3 regions of the Kitasatospora sp. NPDC088264 genome follow, and region 3 is predicted to be linked to each of the others. Evidence: riboswitches for the same ligand, from Rfam matches in the RefSeq annotation. Region 3 holds a riboswitch; each other region holds the start of a gene.

Region 1 (5,633 bases), on a different contig from region 3:
GGCGGTGGTGCCGTCCAGGCTGACCTGCCAGGTGGAGGAGCCGCTGTTGGCCGTGCCGTTGATCGCGGTGACGGTGTCGCCGCCGGTGGACGGGGCGACCGAGGTGACGCAGCCGCTCGGGGCGGCGCCGGCGGCCGCGTCGAGGACGTCGCCGAGGGTCGCGGTGGTGCCGGTCGGGGTGAGGGTGGCGGCGCAGACCTTGAGCGCGCCGGTGCCGTCGTCGATGACCAGCGCGAGCTTGGCGGCGGTGCCGGGGACGAAGGCGGTGGCGGCGGCCCAGGCGGGCTCGCCGGTGGTGGTCGGGGTCGGCGGGGTGGCGGTGAAGCCGGCGCCGGCGACGGCGCGCAGGCCGTCGACGGAGGCGTAGGGGGAGGGGGTGGTGTCGGTGGGCAGGTACTTGAAGCCGCCGCCGGGCTTGAACTGCTGGGCGATCAGGAAGTCGACGGGGCTCTTGCCGGTGCCGCTGGTGAAGTCGGTGCCCTGGGGGTTGATGCCGCAGGCGTTGAGGCCGGAGACGGCCCAGCCGTTGGAGTCGGTGTTGACGCCGAACATGGCGTTGAAGGCGCCGGAGGCGGTGAGCTTGCCCTTGAGGAAGTTCTTGGCGGCGACGATCGCCGGGTCGGTGGCGGCGACGCCCCCGGTGCAGAGCGAGGCCATGGCGGCGCCGGTCATGTCGATGTCGCTGCCCTGGGCGAGGGCGTTCGGGTCGCCCGCGGCCTTGCTGAAGTTCCAGCCGCCATCGTTGTGCTGGTTGGCGCGCACCGCGGTGACGGAGGTGTCGAGCAGCGGCTGCGGGACGCGAGGGCTGCCGGCCTGGGTTTTGGCGCCCGCGAGGGCGAGGAGGCCGAAGACGGTGCCGTTGAAGTTGGCGGACGGGCCGTAGTAGCCGGGTTCGGCGGTCTGCCAGTAGGCGGCGAGGTCGGCGACGAGGTTGCGGCCCGGGCCGACCCGGGCGGGGTCGATGCCGGCGGCGTAGGCGTTGAGGATGCCGCGCTCGTAGTCCGTGACGACCGGCGAGGCGCTCGGCCAGCCGGGGGCGGCGAGCTGGCCGCGGTAGACCAGGCGGGCGTTCTTGGTGGGGTCGCCGCCGGGGGTGACGTCCGCGGCGGCCGTGCCGGCGGCCGCGAGTGCGCTGAACGCCCACTCGTTGGAGAGCCCGCCGCCGGTGACGTAGCTGCCGTCGGCGGCCTGGAGCGACTTCAGGTAGGTGACGCCGGTGCTCTTCGAGGTGGCTATCTGGGTCGGGCTGGCCGTCGCGTGGGCGGGGACGGCGGAGAGCAGGAGCGCGCCGGCCGTCAGGGCGACGGTGACGGCGGAGGCGGCGCGGGCAGGGGTGGTCCGCGAGGGGGCGAGGAGGGACACGGGACAGGCTCCTTGGGGTGGCGGGCGCCGACCCTGCCCCGGAGTTCCGGCGTCCGTTCGAGGGCGCGCGACGGCCGGAGCGGTCGCCGCCCGGATCGCGTGGGCCGGCTTTCGCCATGGTGCGTGGCCGGGCGGGCATCCGGGCTCGGGGCAGCACGATCGCCACCCCACACCGCTGCGCGTCAGCCCCGGATTCGCACCGGGTTCCCCCGCTCGGCCACCGCGGACGCTACCGCACGGCGCACCGGCCGACGAGGTGATGTGATCGACGTGACGGACCGTTGACTCCCGTTCGGCCGTCGTGGTCTGATGAACCGATTTTTTGCCCTCGGCATTCAGGGGAAGCCGGTCCAACTCCGGCGCTGACCCGCAACCGTGGACCCACCTGTGGTGGGTGAGCCGGAATGCCTGGACCGGGGGCCCTGTTCACAGAGCACTTGCGTCGTCGCGGACTACGACGCGGTCCGGACGGTCCCTGCCCAGGGGACCGTCGGCTGCGCCGTTGCGTCCCACGTCGACCGACCAGGGAGTCGTCGTGAGGGTCAGCAGCAGTCGCACACGTCACAGGAACCGGGACCTCGCCTCCTTGGTGGTCGCCGGTGCTGTCGCGGTCGCCGCCTGCGGAAGCGTCCTGTTCGGGCGCCCCGGCACCGCGGCCGCCGACCCGATCGAGCGGTGCACGGCGACGACGGGCGCGATCGTCGCCGTCGACTTCACGCACTGGGGCGGCGGTGTCGTCCGGGGCTGCGACGCCCACCCCACGACCGGGATGAACCTGCTGCACGCCGCCGGCTTCACCACCGCCGGAACCGAGCACGACGGACCCGCCTTCATCTGCCGACTCGGAACCGGGACCTTCAACAGCGGCACCCAGTACCCGACGCCGGCCGAGGAACCCTGCGTCAACACCCCGCAGGCCACCGCGTACTGGTCGTACTGGATCGCCGAACCCGGCCAACAGGCCTGGTCCTACAGCCGGTTCGGCGCCGGGACGCAGAAGCCCAAGCCCGGCGAGGTCGAGGCCTGGGTGTACGGCGGCACCGACATCGGCGGCACCAGCGGGGCACCGGGCTTCACGCCGGACTCCGTCCGGGCGAAGAGCGGTGGTTCGCCGGCTTCGCCGTCCGCCTCGCCGTCGCCCTCGGCGACCCTGACCCCGACTCCGACCTCGACCCCGACTCCGACCGGGCCGTCCGCCGCCGGTGACCCGGCGGCCGCCGCGGCCTGGCTGGCCCGCCAACTCGTCGGCGGCGACCACATGGAGAACTGGGCCGTCGAGGGGCCGGACTACCCCCGGACCGCCCTCACCGCCATCGCCCTCGCCGCCGCCGGCACGCAGGACCCGGCGCTGCGCAGGACGGTCGCCTTCCTCTCCGCTCACACCGACGCCTTCCTCCACCCCGACGGACCGGCCGGCCGGCCCGATGCGAGGGCCGCCGCACTGCTGGCCCTCGTCGCCGAGAGCACCGGTGGCGATCCCCGGGCCTTCGGCGGCCGGGACCTGATCGCCGCGCTCACCGGCCATGTCTGCACGGCGGCGGGGGAGAACGGCAAGTGCACCGCCGCCGGGGACTTCCTCGGCGCGGCCTCGCCCTGGGTTCAGTCCCTCGGCGTCATCGCCCTCCAGCGCGCCGGCGTCACGCCACCCGCCCCGGCGCTCGCCCGCTTCACGGCGCTCCAGTGCGCCGACGGCGGGGTGGCCGGATCGATGATCGTCGCTGGCGACCACTGCGAGTCCGACCCGCTCACCACCGGCCTCGCGGTCCTCGCCCTGCGTACGGCGCCCGGGTACGAGACGGCCGCGAGGAAGGCTTCGGACCAGCTCGCGGCCGGACAGCAGGCCGACGGATCCCTCCTCCCGTACCTCGGCGCCCCCGGCGACACCATCAGCACCGCGAGCGCGGCCCAGGCGTTCAAGGCCACCGGACAGGACACCCGCCGGGCCGCCGCCACGGCCTGGCTCGCCGCCCGGCAGGGCACGGACGGCGGCTTCGGCCCCGACGCGTCGACCACCGACCCGGACCCGGCGGCCACCGAGCAGGCGATCCTGGCCCTGACCGGCACCGACCTCACCAGCGTCCGACACAACCCGGACGCCACCACCCCGCCGACGACACCCGCCAGCACGCCGCCGACCTCGCCCGCGACCACGCCGCCTGCCGGGAGAGCCCCCGACGCCGCCAAGGGCAGCGCCTACCTCACCGACCCGTCCCGCCTGATCAACGGCCGCTACTACGAGGGCTTCCCGGCCTTCGCCGACTTCGGCCTCACCATCGACGGCGCCTACGCCCTCGCGGCCACCGGCACCGACGACGCCGCGCTGCGCAGGATCGTCGACTTCCTGGACCAGCCGGGCAAGGACGCCGGCGAGCGCACCGTCAACGACTGGACCGGCATCGGCACCGAGTACGCAGGCGGCGGCTCGATCGGAAAGGAGGCGCTGCTCGCCGAGGTGGTCGGCCGCAACCCGCGCGCCTTCGGCGGCCACGACCTGATCGCCGCCCTGGCCGCCCTCGTGTGTATCAAGGCCGACCAGAACACCGGCTGCGCGGCGCCCGGCAACTACACCTACGCGACCTCGGTGTTCTCCCAGGCGCTCGGCATCATGGCCCAGCTCCGGGCCGGGGACTCGACGAACGCGGCTCCCGCGATCGCCTACCTGAAGGGCCTCCAGCACCAGGACGGCTCGTGGCCGAGCCTGATCCCCGCCACCGGTGACTCCGACGTGGACAGCACGGCGATGGCCGTCATGGCCCTCGCCCTCGTGCCGGGCGACGAAGCCGCGCGGGCCGTCGACCAGGGCCTCGGCTGGCTCGCCGCGCGGCAGCTGCCCGACGGCGGCTTCCCGGGAGCGGCCGGCGACTCGACCAACTCGGCCGCGCTCGCCATCCAGGGCATGACACTGCGCCAGTCCACGTACGGCGCCCAGATCGCCAAGGCGCGCGACTTCCTGTCGGGCCAGCAGAACGGCGACGGCGGGTTCAACGTGGCCTCCGCCGGGCAGCCGGGATCGGACGTCCGCGCGTCCACGCAGGTGCTCGGCGGTGCCACCGGGATCTCGTTCGGCACGCTGTTCCGGGAGCTCGGGGGAACGTCGACGCCGACGCCCACTCCGACTTCCACCGGGACGGCGACCCCGACGGCGACCCCGACGGGTTCGCCGACCAGCACCCCGACCGGCACGCCCACGGGCACACCGACCGGCACACCTACGAACATTCCCACGAACACGCCGGGCCCGATGGGCTTGCCCGCCACGGCTGGGCCCTCGGACACCGCCGCTCCCTCGACCGGCGACGGTTCGGCCACCTGGTCGGCCGGCGGCATCGACGCCCCGGCCGATGGCAGGGGCGCGCCCGCCGGTGGCGTGGCGGCGCAGACCGGCTCCGGCAGCCTGGCCGGGACCGGAACCCAGGCCCTGACGCTGACGGCGGGTGCGGGCGTGCTGACCGCGCTCGGCGCGGCGGCCGTCCTCGTCGCCCGGCGCCGCACCGCGGCCGCCCCGGGGCGTCACCGGTGAGCCGGGGACTCGGCGGTCGGCTCGGCCGGCTGTCCGGGGCGGCGGCCCTGACCTTCGCCCTCGCGTTCGGTGGCGTCGCCGTGGGCACCGCCCCGGCGTCCGCGGCGCCGCTGCCGATCGACCAGTGCACCACCGCCTCCGGCGTGGTGCTCGCCGTGGACTTCAGCAAGTGGGGCGGCCCGCTGCTGCGTTCCTGCGGGACCACCCCGACCACCGGCTTCACCCTGCTCAACCAGGGCGGCTGGAAGACCACCGGGACCGGCCACGACGGTCCGGCGTTCATCTGCCGGATCGGCTACAGCGGCTTCCAGGGCGGTAAGCAGTTCCCGGCCCCGGACCAGGAGAAGTGCGTCCTGACGCCCCCGGCCACGGCCTACTGGTCGTACTGGCACGCCGATCCGGGCCAGAACGAGTGGTCCTACAGCCAGCTCGGCGCGATGAGCTACCAGCCGAAGCCCGGCAGCGTCGACCTCTGGATCTTCGGTGGCACCAACGTCGAGGGCACCGAGGGGCGGCCGGGCTTCTCGCCGGACAGCGTTCGCGCCCACAACTCCAGCCCCGGCGGGCAGCCCGCCGACCCCGGTCAGGGCACCACGGGCGGCTCCGGCGATTCCAGCGTCTCCGGCGGCGGGTCGACGGGTGCCACGGGTACGACCGGCGGCAGCGGCAGCGGCACCGGTTCGAGCGACGGAACCGGCGGAACCGGCGGAACCGGCGGCACCGGCGGTACCGGAAACGCAAGCGGAACCGG
Region 2 (5,633 bases), on a different contig from region 3:
GCGTCGAACAGCGCCGACCAGCCGCGGACGACCGCCTCGTCGTCGTGCTCCCAGGCGTGCAGGCGCCAACCCGGGACCGCACCGCCGTCCCTGGCCTCCACCAGGCCGACCAGCAGCGCCTGCCCCCACGCCTTGGCGGCGGCGCCGACCGTCATGGCCAGCGCCCGACCCGCCGCACGGGCGTCATCGGGCAGCAGCTCGCCCCGCTTGTCGACCTCTTCCAGGTCCCCCGCCCAGCGGGCGATCCGGACGGCGTCCACCAGCATCCGGCGGGCCAGCGGCGCCAGCTCGGCCGGCGCGGGGAAGCCCTCCGGTACGGGAACCCTCCCCCGACCGGGCGCCGCAGCGGGCCCTCGTCGGCGGGGTACCCCGGCCCCGCCCGGCTTGCCGGCGGCGGGCCGGTGGGCCGTACCGGGGAGACGGGTCACCGTCGCACCAGTACCGATCGTCGGAGGGAGCGGGGCATCACGGTCGCGCGGATTCCGAGACGTCACGTCGAGCAGTCTTCCCCTTGTACCGGCCTTCTGTCACATCCGGTTGGCTGTACGGACGGGCGGCCGTCGACGGCACCTCCCCAAGATCGGGCAACAATCGGGCAACAGAGGCAAACCGCCTGGCCGGAAACAGGTGGCGGGGTCATGCCATCACGGCTCAACCCTTGCGGCGACGGTCGCGCTACCCGCCCGACCGGTCACACTCCGTGGCCGACAGGTGAGGTCCGGGTTCCGTACGGAGGCCCCGCGGGTGTGACTTCTCACGCGGGGGGGCTGGGTTCAGAGAAGGGGGGTGAGCCAGCGGCGGAGGAGTTCGGTGTAGTGGGTGGGGGCGGAGTTCCAGAGGGTGGCGTGGTCGGCGCCCGGGAAAGGCCGGAGGCTGACCACGCCGGGGCGGGCGGCGGCGAGGCGCTCGGCGGCGCGGAAGGGGGCGACCTGGTCGTCGGGGCTGTGCAGGAGGAGGGTGGGGACGCGCAGGTCGGCGCCCTCGGCGATGCGGCTGAAGTCGGCGAGGTCGACGCCGGTGCGGCCCTCGGCGGCGAGGGCGCCGAGCTCGGCGGCGGCGCCGGTGTAGCCGGCCCGGGCGGCGCCGCGGCGGGCGGTGGCGGGCAGGTCGAGGACCGGCGAGTCCAGGACGAGGCCGCTGATGGCATGGGCCCAGGCGGAGCGGGAGGCCGTCTGGAGGGCCATGGTGGCGCCGAGGGACCAGCCGTACAGGATGACCCGGCCGGCGCCGCTGTCGAGGGCGAGCCGTACCGCCGACTCGACGTCGCGCCACTCGGTCTCGCCGAAGTGGCCGAGCCCGTCCGGCGAGGCCGGGGCGCCCTGGTCGCCGCGGTAGGTGACGGCGAGGGCGGGCAGGGCGAGGCGGTCGAGGACGGGGAGGACCGGGAGGGTCTGCTGCCGGTCGGCGCCGGGGCCGTGGACGAGGATCACCCAGGTGCCGCGTTTGCCGTCGAGGCGCCAGGCGGGGAGGGCGCCGAGTTCGCCGTCGGCGGCGGTGTCGGTGAAGGGGAGGCCGAGCGCCTCGGTGGGGTCGCCGAGGTGGACGCGGGGGGTGAAGCGGACCTCGGTGCCGGGGGTGAGGGTGCCCCGGTCCGCGCGGACGAGGCGGCGGGTGACGCCGTTCTCGTCGCTGTGCAGGACCTCCTCGACGACGGCGTGGCCGTGGTCGTCCCATTCCACGGCCCAGCGGCCGGGGCGCAGGCTCTCGGGGCGGCGGTTGAAGGTGATCCGGCCCGCGGCGAGGCTCCGCACCAGGACGGGGCCGGACTCCCGGGCGGCGCTCGCCGGGTGGACCAGCCGTTCGGAGGCCCGGCGGCCGATCACCAGGACGGCGGCCCCGGCGGCCCCGGCGCCGACGACGGCGGCCGCCACGACGGCCGCGGTTCCCCAACGCATATCGCTCCCCGCTCTGCTGGTCTTGGACCGGACGGTGTCCGGGCGGTGTCCGGGCACCAGTTCACCGGGGGGCCGCGCGGGCGGCCACCGGGCTGGGCCGTCCGGGGCACGGCGGGGCCTCGGGCTGGGCGGGCGTCAGGCAGGGCGGGGCGGGCGGATCGGAGGTGGCGACGGGGCTCCGAGGTGTGACCAACCCCTCCGTGACCTCGGTTGACTCCCGGTTCGGCCGCGTGATGGGATCCTGGGGCCAAACGGAGGCATGCAGAGGAAGCCGGTGCGAGTCCGGCGCGGTCCCGCCACTGTCACCGGGGAGCACGCTCGGAACATTGCCACGGCGGACCGTCAGAAGCCGCTGGAAGGCCCGGGGGTGTGTCCGACCCGGAAGCCAGGAGACTCTCGCCCCCGGTACGTCGATCCAGGGCGCGGACCCTGAGTGAGGACACGCACGCGATGCAGGCTGCCCCGCCCCGCCGGACCCCACGCGGCCTTCCGCCGAACCCGCCGTGCGCCCGCTGACCCGCGCCGCCGCGTTCGCGCTCGGCGCCGCCGCGGGCTTCGCCGCGGACGCCCGCTTCGCCGACCCCCGGCGCGGCCACCCGGTGGCCGTCTTCGGCGGTGCGGCGACCCGGCTGGAGCGGCGGGTGTGGCAGGACGACCGGGTGGCCGGCGCCGGGTACACGGCGCTGTGCGTCGGCGCGGTCGCGGCCGGCGCGGTGGCCCTGGACCGTACGGTGGGCCGGCGTCCGCTGGGCCGGGCCGCGCTGGCGGCCGCCGCGACCTGGACGGTGCTGGGCGGCACCTCGCTGACCCGGGAGGCGCGCACCATCGGCCGGTCGCTGGCCACGGGCGACCTGGCGGCCGCGCGGGAGCGGCTGCCGCACCTGTGCGGGCGGGACCCGAGCGCGCTGGACGGGCCTCAGATCGCCCGCGCGGTGGTCGAGTCGGTGGCCGAGAACACGGCGGACGCCGTGGTGAACGCGCTGGTCTGGGGCACGCTGGCGGGCACCCCGGGGCTGCTGGCGTTCCGCGCGGTGAACACGCTGGACGCGATGGTCGGCCACCGCTCGCCGCGGTACGCCCGGTTCGGCTGGGCCTCGGCCCGGCTGGACGACGTGGCGGGCTGGCCGGGCGCCCGGCTGACGGCTCTGCTCACGGTGGCCGCCGCGCCGCAGCCGAAAACGGCCTGGCGGGTCTGGCGGCGGGACGGTTCGGCGCACCCGAGCCCGAACGCGGGCCAGGCGGAGGCGGCCTTCGCGGGCGCGGTGGGCGTCCGGCTGGGCGGGACCCTCCAGTACGGGGAGCGGGTGGAGCACCGGCCGGTGCTGGGCGCGGAGTTGCGGCCGGTGACGGCGGACGACATCGAGCGGGCCTGCGTGCTCTCCCGGCGGGTGGGCGCGCTGGCCCTGGGTACGACGGTCGCGGGGCACGTCGCGCTGCGCTTGCTGACGACACGGTGGAGGGGAAGGGCATGAGCAACGCACTGCTGGTCGCGGGGACGACCTCGGACGCGGGCAAGAGCGTGGTGACCGCGGGCATCTGCCGCTGGCTGGCCCGGCAGGGGGTGCGGGTCGCGCCGTTCAAGGCGCAGAACATGTCGCTGAACTCCTTCGTCACCGCCGACGGCGCCGAGATCGGCCGGGCGCAGGCGATGCAGGCGCAGGCGGCCAGGGTGGAGCCGGAGGCGGCGATGAACCCGGTGCTGCTGAAGCCGGGGGCGGACGGCCGCAGCCAGGTGGTGCTGCTGGGCCGGCCGGTCGCCGAGGTGGGCGCGCTGGACTACCGCGAACGCAAGCCCGTCCTGCTGGAACGGTCGCTGGAGTGCCTGGCGGATCTGCGCCGCCGCTACGAGGTGGTGGTCTGCGAGGGCGCCGGTTCGCCCGCCGAGATCAACCTGCGGGACCGGGACATCGCCAACATGGGCCTGGCGACGGCCGCCGGGCTGCCGGTGGTGGTGGTCGGGGACATCGACCGCGGCGGCGTCTTCGCGGCGATGTACGGGACGCTGGCACTGCTGTCGGCGGAGGACCAGCGGCACGTGGCGGGCTGGTTCGTCAACAAGTTCCGCGGCGACGCGCGACTGCTGGCGCCCGGCCTGGAGATGCTGCACGGGCTGACCGGCCGTCCGGTGCTGGGCACCCTGCCGATGCTGCCGGGCCTGTGGCTGGACGCCGAGGACTCGCTGGACCTGTCCACGGTGGTGGACCGGGTGGACGGCCGCGGCCCGCTCGGGGCGGACGTGCTGCGGGTGGCCGTGGTGCGCTTCCCCCGGCTGTCGAACTTCACCGACCTGGACGCGCTGGCGCAGGAGCCCGGAGTGCTGGTGCGCTGGGTGACCCGGCCGGAGGAACTGGCCGACGCCGACCTGGTGGTGCTACCCGGCACCCGGGCCACCGTGGCCGACCTGGCCTGGCTGCGCGAACGCGGCCTGGAGCCGGCGCTGAAGGCGCGGGCGGCGGCCGGGCTGCCGGTCCTCGGGGTGTGCGGCGGCTACCAGATGCTGGCGCGCGGGATCGAGGACGAGGTGGAGTCCGGGGCCGGCTCGGTCGAGGGCCTGGGCCTGCTGCCGACGCACGTGCGGTTCGGCGCCGAGAAGGTGCTGGCGCGGCCGGCCGGCACGGCGTACGGGCAGCGGGTCGAGGGGTACGAGATCCACCACGGAGTGGTGGCCGTGGAGGGGGGCGAGCCGTTCTTCTCCGATGACGACGGGCACGGCCTGGACGGCTGCCGGGTCGGCCCGGTGTGGGGCACCACCTGGCACGGCGCGCTGGAGAACGACGGCTTCCGCCGTGAACTCCTGCGCGAGGTCGCCGCGTTGGCGGGCCGGGCGTTCGTGCCGGCGCCGGACACCTCGTTCGCCGAGGCGCGCGAGGCCCGGCTGGACCGGCTGGGCGACCTGATCGAGGAACACGCGGACACCGACGCGCTGTGGAAGCTGATCGAGGGCGGGGTGCCGGCGGCCGGATCGCTGCCGTTCCTGGCGCCCGGGGCACCTGGGGAGTATGCATGAGTGACGTCCGCTATCCGTTCACCGCGATCGTCGGCATGCCCGACCTGCGGCTCGGACTGCTGCTCAACGCGGTCTCGCCGGCCGTGGGCGGCGTGCTGGTGCGCGGCGAGAAGGGCACCGCGAAGTCGACCATGGTGCGCGCGCTGGCCGGCCTGTTGCCGACCCTCGCGGCCGTCGACGGCTGCCGGTTCGCCTGCGACCCGGCCGCTCCGGACCCGCAGTGCCCGGACGGGCCGCACGACCGCCCTTCGGCGTCCGAACGCCCCGCCCAGCTGGTCGAGTTGCCGGTCGGCGTGGCCGAGGACCGGATCGTCGGCTCGCTCGACCTGGAACGGGCGCTCGCCGAGGGCGTCAAGGCGTACGAGCCGGGGCTGCTCGCCAAGGCGCACCGCGGCGTGCTCTACATCGACGAGGTGAACCTGCTCCAGGACCACGTCGTGGACCTGCTGCTGGACGCCGCCGCGATGGGCCGCTCGTACGTCGAGCGCGAGGGCGTGTCGGTGCGGCACGCCGCCCGCTTCCTGCTGGTCGGCACGATGAACCCGGAGGAGGGCGAGCTCCGGCCGCAGCTGCTCGACCGGTTCGGCCTGACCGTCGAGATCGCCGCCACCCGGGACCCGGCCGAGCGCGCCGAGGTGGTCCGCCGCCGGCTCGGCTACGACGCCGACCCGGCCGGCTTCGCCGCGCGGTTCGCCGCGGACGAGCAGGCGCTCGCCGAACGCATCACCGCC
Region 3 (5,633 bases):
CGGCCCGGGTGAGCGCCCCGGTGCCGAGCCGGACGACCCGGGCGGTGGGGTGGAGCTGGCGGAGCAACGCGAGCCCGGGCGCGTGCGCCGTCGCGCGCGGGACGGCGAGGGTGGTGGCGTACTCGACCTGGTGGGCGAGCGCCTCCGCGCGGGTCCGCTGGTCCTGGACGGCGGTGTGCTCGCCGTGCTCCACCAGGTCGTCGGAGACGGAGAGTTCGCCGATCAGCCGGTCCGGGTCGACGGCCGTGACCACGCCCGCGAGTTCGACGGCGTCCTCCAGGTGGCGGCCGTCCGCCTCTCCCCCGGCGATCACCTCGACGGCCGGGTGCGGGTCGCTACCGCCCCACAGTTCGACGATCGCGAGCCCGTACCGGCCTTCGTCGGCGATCCGCAGCAGTCGCGGCAGCAGGTCCTCGCGCAGGGCGCAGCAGGGGCAGTCGTTCACCAGCGGGACGTCGGCGGCGTCGAACCCGCCTCCCGCGTCGCGCAGTTCACGGTGGACGACGCCCTGCGAGGCCTCCCGCAGGTCATGGTGGAGGACCACCGCGTCCACCGCTGCCGCCGCCAACTCCCGGACGGCGGCGCGGCGTTCGTCGGCGTGCAGTCCGGCGACGACCACCACGGGCAGTTTGATCCCGTCCACGCCGCTCACCAGCTGGCCTTGCGGACGCCGGGCAGGTGGCCGGCGTGGGCGTGAACGCGGAGGTTGACCCGGGAGAGGCCGAAGGCGCGCAGGTAGCCACGGGGGCGGCCGTCGACGGCGTCGCGGTTGCGGATCCGGGTGGCGCTGGCGTCGCGAGGCTGGCGGGCGAGTTCGGCCTGGGCGTCCGCGCGTTCGGCGGGGGCGGTGCCGGGGTGGGCGATGATCCGCTTGAGCTCGGCGCGGCGCTCGGCGTACCGGGCCACGACGGCGCGGCGCTGCTCGTTCTTGGCGATCTTGCTCTGCTTGGCCATCAGACCTTCCCCCCTCGGGCGCGGATGCGGGCGACGGCGGCCTCGATGCCGATCGTGTCGATGGTGCGGATGCCCTTGGCGCTGAGGGTGAGCCGGACGTACCGGCCCTCACCGGGCAGCCAGTAGCGCTTGTGCTGGATGTTGGGGTCGAAGCGACGGCGGGTGCGGCGGTGCGAGTGCGAGATCGCGTTGCCGAATCCGGGTTGGCGGCCGGTGAGTTGGCAGTGGGCGGACATGGGTGCTCCCTGGCGTCCGGGAATGGGCGGGACGGAGCTCACGTTACACCAGATGAAAATGACTTCCATTTCGGTGTACGGTTTCGCCTCAGCCCCGAACACCCCGCCAACCCGGGAGGACACCCATGGCCCGCAGCGAACTGCGCCCCGTCATCAAGCTCCGCTCCACCGCCGACACCGGCTACACGTACGTGACCCGCAAGAACCGCCGCAACGACCCGGACCGGATGGTCCTGCGCAAGTACGACCCGGTCGCGCGCCGGCACGTCGACTTCCGCGAAGAGCGCTGAACCCCGCCCGCCCGACGACCGGCACCGGCCCGCAGCGACGAAACGGCGCCTCCCCCCGGGATCCCGGGGGAGGCGCCGTCGCTGATCGCTGCCGTCGCTGATCGCAGCCGTCGCTACTCGGCGGCCACCCAGCGCTTCTCCACCCGGGCCAGCTTCCAGTAGGCGATCGCCGCGGCCCAGACCACCACGAACAGCCCGGCGATCGCGTAGCCGACGTTGTCCAGCGAGATGCCCGCGATCCAGCCGGTGACCGGGTCGGTCAGATCGAGCTTCTCGTGCAGCACGCCGACCAGTTCGATGGTGCCGATGACGAAGGCCACCGCGATCGACAGCCCAGTGATCGTCAGGTTGTAGTACACCTTCCGGACCGGGTTCGCGAAGGCCCACTGGTACGCGAAGTTCATGAACGTCCCGTCCAGGGTGTCGAACAGGCTCATCCCGGCCGCGAACAGCAGCGGCAGGCAGACGATCGCGTACCAGGGCAGCCCGGCCGCCGCGCCCGACCCGGCCATCACCATCAGGGTGACCTCGGTCGCGGTGTCGAAGCCCAGCCCCAGCACCATGCCCACCGGGAACATCTGCCCGGGCCGGGTGATCGACCGGGTCGCCCGGTTCAGCACCCGGGCCATGAAGCCGCGCGAGTTGAGGTGCTCCTCCAGCTGCGCCTCGTCGTACGACCCGGCCCGCATCGCCCGGAACACCTTGAGTATGCCGAGCAGCGCGGCCAGGTTGAGCGCGCCGATCAGGTAGAGGAACGCGCCGGAGGCCGTCGTGCCGACCATCCCGAGCCACTTGTGGGTGGCCGAGTCGTCGTCCATCAGCGTGCTGGCCAGCTGCGCGCCGCCCGCCACCAGGGCGGCCATCAGCACCACCATCGAGGAGTGCCCGAGGGCGAACCAGAAGCCGACCGAGACCGGCCGCTTGCCGTCCGCCATCAGCTTGCGGGTGGTGTTGTCGATCACCGCGATGTGGTCGGCGTCGAAGGCGTGCCGCATGCCGAGGGTGTACGCGGTGATCCCGAGGCCCACCCCGAAGACCTGGGTGCCGACCGCGTAGTTGTGGGGCGCGACCAGGAAGACGAGCGTCCCGAAGGCCACCACGTGCATGGCCAGGATCACCCCCATCAACCCGGCCGTGCGGACGGTGTCCTCGCGCTTCCAGCGGAACGTGGGCAGCACGGACGGTGTCGCCGGCGCCTCGGCGGCGGCGGTTTCGGGCAGGGTCATTCGGGTCACGCTCCAGCACCTCGTGGAAACACTTCGTGAGATGCCGTGGCCGGTCTCCTGGCTTACGGGGGTCCCGTACCCGCCTTCCCAGGTGCGCGAGGCTCCCAGTGGCGTCGTGGGTACGGACGTCTCTCCATCGTCGACGATCACGATGGCCCGATCACAGTGGCGAGGGCCGCTCCGGACTGGGACCCCTGAGGATCCGTCACCGGTCTTCCCGAGCACCACGGCGGGGAACACCGTAGGGGCCAGGACCCACCCTTGCAAGGCTGCGCACCTGCGCAGGTGTCCAGGATCACAGGCCCCCTCCTGCAACAATGTGCGCATGCATCTCGTACCGGCCGACCGCGCGGGCCACCGCACCATCGACGGACACCGGGTCTGCGAGGCCATCGCCGCGATCGGCGACCCCGCGCACGTCCGCACCTGGGCCGAGCGGTTCTCCCTGCTCGCCGACCCCGGGCGGCTCGCCCTCCTGCTCGCCCTCCACCGGGCCGGCCCGCTCGCCGTCTCCGACCTCGCCGTCGCCACCGGCATGCGCGACCCCGCCGTGTCCCAGGCCCTGCGGCTGCTCCGCACCGCGGGCGTGGTCACCGGGGACAAGGACGGGCGGATCGTGCGCTACCGGCTCGTGGACGAGGCCCTGCGCCCCCTCCTCGACGCGTGCGCCGCCGCCGAACACCACGAGCCCAGCGCGGCCGTCGTCTGACCGGCTCCTCCGGAGGACGCGCCGGGGCCCGGCCGGAGCAACCCTCGAACGCGGTCAGGCCGCCTGGCAGGCGGGGCACCAGAAGAGGTTGCGCGCGGCGTGCTGCTCCGTCCGGACCTCGGTGCCACAGACCAGGCAGGGCATCGCGGCCCGCCGGTAGACGTACACCTCGCCGCCGTGGTCGTCGACGCGCGGCGGGCGGCCCATCGCCTCGGGGGTGTGCTCGGGGCGGACGGTGTCGATCCGGCCCGCGCCGACGCCCTCGTGCATCAGGGCGACCAGGTCGGCCCAGATCGCGTCCCACTCGCCCCGGGTGAGGTCGCGGCCGGCGCGGTGCGGGTTGATCCCGTGGCGGAACAGCACCTCGGCCCGGTAGACGTTGCCCACCCCGGCCAGCACCTTCTGGTCCATCAGCAGCGCGGCGACGGTCGTCCGGCTGGCCGATATCCGGCGCCAGGCGGCCTGCGGGTCGGCGTCGGCGCGCAGCGGGTCGGGGCCCAGCCGGGCGGCGACGGCGTCCTTCTCCGCGCCGGTGACCAGCGCGCAGGTGTTGGGGCCGCGCAGGTCCGCGTAGCCGTCGTCGTTGGCCAGCCGCAGCCGGACCAGGCCGACCGGCTCGGGCGCGGGCCCGGTACCGAAGGCGAAGCCGCCGTAGAGGCCGAGGTGGACGTGCACCCAGGCGCCCTCCTCGAAGCCGAGGAACAGGTGCTTGCCGACGGCTTCGGCCGCGGTGAGCAGCTGCCCGTCGATGGCCTTGGCCTCGTCGGCGAACCGGCCCTGCGGGCTGGACACCTCGACCGGACGGCCGCCGAAGGCCTTCCGGTTCTCGGCGGCGAGGCGGTGGATGATGTGGCCTTCCGGCACGGGCGTCAGCTCCCCCGGGGTGGTTCGACAGGACCCGCACATCATCGCAGCCGGCACCGACACCGCCGGATCGTCGCAGGTCAGCGCACCGGCATGCCCATCAGCCGGGCCAGGATGACGCGGTCCAGCTCGGCGGCGGTGCCAGCCACGTCCAGGTACGAGTTGTCGATGATCGGCAGCCCGGAGTTGTACCAGCCGGCCATCCGGCCGTGGATCCGCGCCACCTCCTCGTCACCGAGCCGCCGGGTGCCGCCGCGCCGGGCGTTGCGGTGCAGCACGGAGTCCAGGCTGGGCAGCAGCACGACCGGGATCATGCCGGGGCCGATGTGCCGCTTCCAGCCGCCGAGGCCGATGGCCGGGCGGTCCGGGAAGACGGCGTCGTCGATGATGCAGGAGATGCCGTTGGCGAGGTAGTTGCGGCAGGCGAAGCCGCAGGTGCGGCGGGCCAGCCGGTACTGCGCCTCGGAGGCGTTGTTCCAGCCGGACTGCGGGTTGGCGAAGCCGGACTGCACCCACTCGCGGACGTCGTCCAGGCTGATGTGCGCGGTCGGGCTGGGCCGGCGCTCGGCCCAGTACCGGGCGACGGTGGTCTTGCCGGCCCCGGCCGGGCCGATCAGCAGGACGGCGATCGGACTGGTGGGCGCGTGCCGCTGCGGCGGGTGGGCGGGGAGTTGCACGGGCGTGCCGGAGGGCAGCACGAAGTGCCCGGTGGACCCGACGGGGACCGGCGCGCCGGGCGCGGGTGCGGCCGGGGCGGGCGCGGCAACAGGAGCGGGAGCGGGCGGCACCGGAGCGGCCGGAACCGGCGGCGCGGCGGCGGGAACAGGAGCCGGAGCGGGCGGCACCGGCGGCGGCACGGCGGCCCCCGACGGCTGCGGCCCCGGCGGAGCGACGGGACGCGGCGGGACCTGCCCACCCCCGGCGTACTGCGTCACGGTCACCTCCCGACACCTCTCAGCGGGGAGACTACACGGCGGCCCGGCGGCGGGCACAGTCCGCCGCCGGGCCGCTGACCAGGCGTCAGCGCGTGGTGAGTTGCTCGGCCAGGGCGCGCAGGGCCAGCTCGTACGAGCCGAGCCCGAACCCCGCGATGGTGCCGGAGGCCACCGCGGCGATCACCGAGGTGTGCCGGAAGGTCTCCCGGGCGTACGGGTTGGAGATGTGCACCTCGATCAGCGGCGCGGTGCGCTGCGAGGCGGCGTCCCGCATCGCGTACGAGTAGTGCGTGAACGCGCCCGGGTTGATCACCACGGGCACCTTGCCGTCGGCCGCCTCGTGCAGCCACTCCACCATCTGCTGCTCGGAGTTGGTCTCGTGCACCTCGACCTCGAAGCCGAACTCCTTGCCGAGCGCG

What was found. Region 3 has a riboswitch for cobalamin ahead of AB0O82_RS13340 (HoxN/HupN/NixA family nickel/cobalt transporter). Riboswitches for the same ligand answer to the same signal wherever they lie in the genome.
Region 1: it holds a riboswitch for cobalamin, as region 3 does, so the genes downstream of both, AB0O82_RS14410 (prenyltransferase/squalene oxidase repeat-containing protein) here and AB0O82_RS13340 (HoxN/HupN/NixA family nickel/cobalt transporter) in region 3, are expected to answer to the same signal.
Region 2: it holds a riboswitch for cobalamin, as region 3 does, so the genes downstream of both, AB0O82_RS05860 (cobalamin biosynthesis protein) here and AB0O82_RS13340 (HoxN/HupN/NixA family nickel/cobalt transporter) in region 3, are expected to answer to the same signal.

Annotation. Positions count from the first base shown of each region.
Region 1 covers NZ_JBFBIR010000014.1:136,263-141,895, forward strand. The annotation lists gene AB0O82_RS14405 (hypothetical protein) at 1-1,362, opposite strand, end outside; cobalamin riboswitch at 1,496-1,572, opposite strand; cobalamin riboswitch at 1,650-1,793, shown strand; gene AB0O82_RS14410 (prenyltransferase/squalene oxidase repeat-containing protein) at 1,898-4,882, shown strand; gene AB0O82_RS14415 (hypothetical protein) at 4,879-5,633, shown strand, end outside.
Region 2 covers NZ_JBFBIR010000004.1:197,264-202,896, reverse strand. The annotation lists gene AB0O82_RS05870 (hypothetical protein) at 1-428, opposite strand, end outside; gene AB0O82_RS05865 (alpha/beta hydrolase) at 774-1,895, opposite strand; cobalamin riboswitch at 2,159-2,291, shown strand; gene AB0O82_RS05860 (cobalamin biosynthesis protein) at 2,399-3,367, shown strand; gene AB0O82_RS05855 (cobyric acid synthase) at 3,364-4,902, shown strand; gene AB0O82_RS05850 (putative cobaltochelatase) at 4,899-5,633, shown strand, end outside.
Region 3 covers NZ_JBFBIR010000013.1:59,155-64,787, reverse strand. The annotation lists gene AB0O82_RS13360 (GTP-binding protein) at 1-652, opposite strand, end outside; gene rpsN (30S ribosomal protein S14) at 649-954, opposite strand; gene rpmB (50S ribosomal protein L28) at 954-1,190, opposite strand; gene rpmG (50S ribosomal protein L33) at 1,316-1,480, shown strand; gene AB0O82_RS13340 (HoxN/HupN/NixA family nickel/cobalt transporter) at 1,594-2,706, opposite strand; cobalamin riboswitch at 2,736-2,950, opposite strand; gene AB0O82_RS13335 (metalloregulator ArsR/SmtB family transcription factor) at 3,032-3,415, shown strand; gene AB0O82_RS13330 (DNA-formamidopyrimidine glycosylase family protein) at 3,470-4,279, opposite strand; gene AB0O82_RS13325 (AAA family ATPase) at 4,360-5,220, opposite strand; gene aroQ (type II 3-dehydroquinate dehydratase) at 5,300-5,633, opposite strand, start outside.